2 regions of the Faecalibacillus sp. TM498 genome follow, and region 2 is predicted to be linked to the other one. Evidence: riboswitches for the same ligand, from Rfam matches in the RefSeq annotation. Region 2 holds a riboswitch; the other holds the start of a gene.

Region 1 (2,405 bases), on a different contig from region 2:
ACGTTTTCCTTTAAACCATTGATAATTACCTTCTTTATAAAGTAAATCATTGGCATCATTGATTTGATGTCCGCCTTTAAGTAATACTGCACAATGATAATGATCTCCAATATATTTAGCTGCTGTTAACATTTCTTCTTCATTATTGATTTTTAATCCTGATAAAACTTCGGCTTCAGGAATATTTGGTGTTAAAACCGATGCGAGTGGGAAGAGATTTTCTTTTAATGTATCAATAGCTTCATCACTAATAAGTTTTGCCCCACTTGTAGCCACCATCACAGGATCAACAACGATATTACGTGCATGATATTGTTTTAACTTTCCACTAATAGATAAAATGACTTCTTTTTGAGAAACCATTCCAATTTTAACAGCCATTGGATAAATATCTGTAAACACACTATCCATTTGACTAGCCACAAAAGAAGCATCGACATCATAAATAGTATCCACTCCTGTAGTATTTTGAGCTGTTAGTGCTGCAATAACCGACATGGCATAAACACGATTAGCAAGCATTGTTTTTAAATCTGCCTGAATTCCTGCACCTCCACTACTATCACTACCTGCAATTGTAAGGCAAGTTGGCATTTTATTAGAGATAACTCTTTGAATTTTATCTTTTAATAGGCTACTTGCTTTTTGGATATCATTACTTCCAAAAATACTTGAAACGATAGCAACACCATCAATAGCAACCCCCATAAATTCTAAGATATTCACTTGATTAATACCACCAATAGCAACCACAGGAATATCAACTTTTTGACAAATTTCATTTAATGTTTCCATTGAAATATTTTGTGCATCATCTTTTGTTTGAGTTGCAAAAATAGCTCCGACACCTAAATAATCAGCCCCATTTTCTAAAGCTATTTTTGCTTCTTCATAATTATGTGCAGATACACCAATAATTTTATCTTCACCTAATATTTTTCTTGCTTCTTTTAAATTTAAATCATCTTGCCCAATATGGACCCCATCTGCATCAATTTCTTTACATAATTCAACATCATCATTAATAATCAAAGGAACATGATGTTTTTGACACACACTTTGAACATCCAATGCTTCTTGTTTAAATGCTTCATGTGTCATTTCTTTTTCTCTTAGTTGAATCATTGTTACACCACCAAGAATGGCTTCTTCAACTAATTCCGACATTTTTCTTCCTTTTAAATATTTTGAATCTGTTACTCCATATAATAATAAATCTTCTTTATTTAATTTCATCAAATTTCCTTCTTTCTTTACAATATTCTTTTTTTATTTCCCTGGAAATAAAAAGAGAGTCCTGTTGAACTCTGTTAACGTCTATATCTCCTACGTTGGCATTATCCAAATCAGGTTATGGGTCTAAGTCAATACTTACTCTCAGCAAAAAGCTCCCCGTTTCCTTTATTATAATTTTTTTAATAAAAATTGTCTATTTTTATTCATATTATTTATGCTTTTGTTCAAACTATAAAAGGAGGTGCTTTCATGAAATTATGTATTACAGCAGGTAACTATCACATTTTTAAATTAATGATTAAAAATCATAAAGATTCTCGCATTCAATTAAAAAACATTCATCCTTTAGATTTTGACCTTGTTTTTGATGTTTATACATCTTTAGATCAAAAAACAGTTATTTCTATACTTAGCCATGAATTACGTTATTCCCCTTTTATGTATCTATGCCCTGGTTTTAAAGTCATTCCTTTAAAAAAACGTCTTCCTCATGGTACAAAAGAATTAACTACTCCTTTAAATCTTTCTTTTAATTGAATAATTTATATTAAAAAACAGTTTGAGATAGCATCTATTTCAAACTGTTTATTTTTTAATTAATAATTTTTAAAACATCTTCTTCACTTGTTACATTAAGTTTTTTCTAGCGATGTATTTGTGTCAAACTTGTTTCATTTCTATTATTATTTTAGTTTTCCTCTTTTTTCTTTCAATGGACAAATAGTTCAAAATATTTTCCATTAAATTTATTTTTTATTGATCAACATATAGCAAAAAAGATGATGTTTTTACGCACCATCTTATTTTTTTAATTGGAATCCATATTTTAACGGGTCTTCTGGATCTATCACAAGTTGATTAAAAGCTGTATAAATATACTATTTTTCCAATTTAATTTTTAATAAATCATCAATAACATTCTTTATATCTTCACTTATACAATATGCTCTTTTTTCCATGGATTGAGGACAATAAGTATCTTTATTAATACAAATATAAGTTGCATTTTTATTTTTTTCAACAAATCTAAAAAATGGATATTTAATAATACCTGGTGTATTTTGTCCTACACCTAATTCAAGATAAACAATTTTTAAATCTTGATGTCTTCTGATAAAATCTTGATATCTAAAATAAGCTTGATGCCATCCTTCATCTTCAACAAAAGT
Region 2 (2,405 bases):
TTTTTCCATAATAACCCTCTTTTAAATCTTGATAAAAACCATACCATTTCTTAGTAAAATTCTGATCAAATGGTCCTCCCTTTTTTACCGCTAAATCAATCAAAACATCTAGTTGTTTCTTTAAAATTTTGTCTAATTCATCACTATAGCCCATTTCGCGAGCATGTTGACGATATTCTTCTTGATCTAAAATACGATAGTTTCCATCTGGAAATACTTTTAAATCTAAATCATAATCAATATATTTTAAAGCCTCTCCATCATATAAAGTTGGTGAAGCAATATTACTATAATAATACACTCCTGTTTTTCTAATCATACAAATTACATTGTACCATTTATGTTTGGGCATATACCAAATAGCAGGTTCACGTGTATGCCACATTCTGCCATCTGATTCTGTCACCAATGTCCGATTATTAATAACAATGTAATGATCATCCGTTTCTTGTAAAACAAGTCCCTTTGACCAACATCTATGTATTTTACCATTATGTTTATATCCATGTATTAAGATTTTCTTTCCTACAATATCTTCCACAACAAACGACTCCTTATTAACATTTACATTATACACAAATTCATCTTTCTTTCAAAGAAAAAAAAGACTCGAAACGAGTCTTATAAATGAACTGCTTTTTTAAGTCTTGGATATAAAAGAACAAATAAAATAAAGCAAGCAATAATTGTCGCGATATTATATGGAAGGTTATATACCAAATTTGCTTTTAATGGTGTTTGGAAAGCATACCATCCTGAAATCAAATGACAAATTGTTTTTAAACCACCCATTACGATAATTCCAACAGGTAATTCATACTTACCCACCTTTAATAAAGGAATAAGTGGTGTAAGTCCAATTAAAACCATTGGTAATAAATAATCAAAGATTACCGATAAAGGACCATAAAATGTTGCAAGTCCTAAAGCAAAATGTAGACCTAAACAAACAAGTGAAACAATCAAACTGTAACCCCAATTCATCAAATAGCCACATAAAATAATTGCAACAAGTGAAAAAGCACAGTTACCACCTTTTGGCATCTCATAAAATTTTGTGCAATATTCTAAAACAACTTGCATTGCCGCAAACATTGCCATATAAGCCATATTCTTCGTAGTTAATTTAATTTCCATAGTCATCCTCCTTTAAATGAGGCAAAATAAAAGCCTTTTTACATACGCAAAAAGGCAAATAAACTATTTTGCACTCTCTACGCTAGCATTACCTAGTTCAGATTATAAGGGACAAGGTTTTCACCTTTCTCAGCATTTTGCGCCCCTGGCAAGCCTTACTATAAATCAATCTCTTCTTTTTTTCAATCTTTTTATAGTTTTTTCTTCCTTGTCGGTGTTATAATGGAAAAGTATTAATAAGGAGGACTTGAATGTTATGTCAAAAATTATTTCCGTAAACGCTGGAAGTTCATCTTTAAAATTCCAATTATTTGAAATGGATGATGAAACTGTTATTACTTCTGGTGTTATTGAAAGAATTGGTTTAGAAGATTCTATTTTTACTATTAAGTATAATGGAGAAAAAGATGTCACAACTTTACCAATCGAAAACCATAAAGTTGCTGTTCAACTTTTATTAGACACTTTAATCAAAAAAGAAATCGTTAAGGACCTAGATGAAATCAAAGGTGTTGGACATCGTGTTGTCCAAGGTGGTGCTTATTTTGATCAATCAGTCATTATTGATGAAGATGTTGTTTCTAAAATTGATGAATTAAAATCATTAGCCCCTTTACACAATCCTGCTCATTTAACTGGATACTATGCTTTTAAAGAAGCTATTCCTAATGCTGGTGCTGTTGCTGTATTTGATACAGCTTTCCATCAAACATTAGAACCAAAAAGTTATATTTATCCAATTCCTTACAAATATTATGTAGAAAACAAAGTACGTAAATACGGTGCTCATGGAACAAGCCATTTCTATGTTTCATCTCGTTGTCGTGAAATGATGGGAAACCCTGAACACTCACGTATTATCGTTGCTCACTTAGGAGCTGGTGGTTCTTTAACTGCTGTTAAAGATGGTAAATCAATCAATACATCTATGGGATTTACACCTCTTGCTGGTATTATGATGGGAACACGTTCTGGGGATGTTGATCCTTCAGTTATCGATTATTTAATCGAAGAAGTTGGTTTAGATATGAAAGAAGTCATCAAGATGCTTAATAAAGAATCTGGATTACTTGGTGTTTCTGGTGTATCAAGTGACTTTAGAGATGTACAAGAAGCTGCTGCCAACGGTAATGAAAGAGCGCAGCTTGCCTTGGATATTTTCTTTAGAAGAGTTATTGCTTATATTGGTCGTTACTTCATTGCTTTAGGTGGAGTTGATGCTATTTGTTTTACAGCAGGTATTGGAGAAAACTCATTCTTTGCAAGAA

What was found. A riboswitch is a leader RNA that binds a small molecule or an ion and turns the genes downstream of it on or off. The one in region 2 is predicted to bind thiamine pyrophosphate.
Region 1: another riboswitch for thiamine pyrophosphate. It lies ahead of thiE (thiamine phosphate synthase); the one in region 2 lies ahead of LJD32_RS07515 (energy-coupled thiamine transporter ThiT).

What each region holds. Positions count from the first base shown of each region.
Region 1 covers NZ_JAJDKB010000049.1:11,007-13,411, reverse strand. The annotation lists gene thiD (bifunctional hydroxymethylpyrimidine kinase/phosphomethylpyrimidine kinase) at 1-594, opposite strand, end outside; partial or broken gene thiE (thiamine phosphate synthase) at 649-1,236, opposite strand; TPP riboswitch at 1,308-1,405, opposite strand; gene LJD32_RS12230 (hypothetical protein) at 1,486-1,773, shown strand; gene LJD32_RS12225 (SIR2 family NAD-dependent protein deacylase) at 2,115-2,405, opposite strand, start outside.
Region 2 covers NZ_JAJDKB010000019.1:19,039-21,443, forward strand. The annotation lists gene LJD32_RS07510 (DUF402 domain-containing protein) at 1-541, opposite strand, end outside; gene tsaE (tRNA (adenosine(37)-N6)-threonylcarbamoyltransferase complex ATPase subunit type 1 TsaE) at 1-9, opposite strand, end outside; gene LJD32_RS07515 (energy-coupled thiamine transporter ThiT) at 622-1,137, opposite strand; TPP riboswitch at 1,194-1,294, opposite strand; gene LJD32_RS07520 (acetate/propionate family kinase) at 1,394-2,405, shown strand, end outside.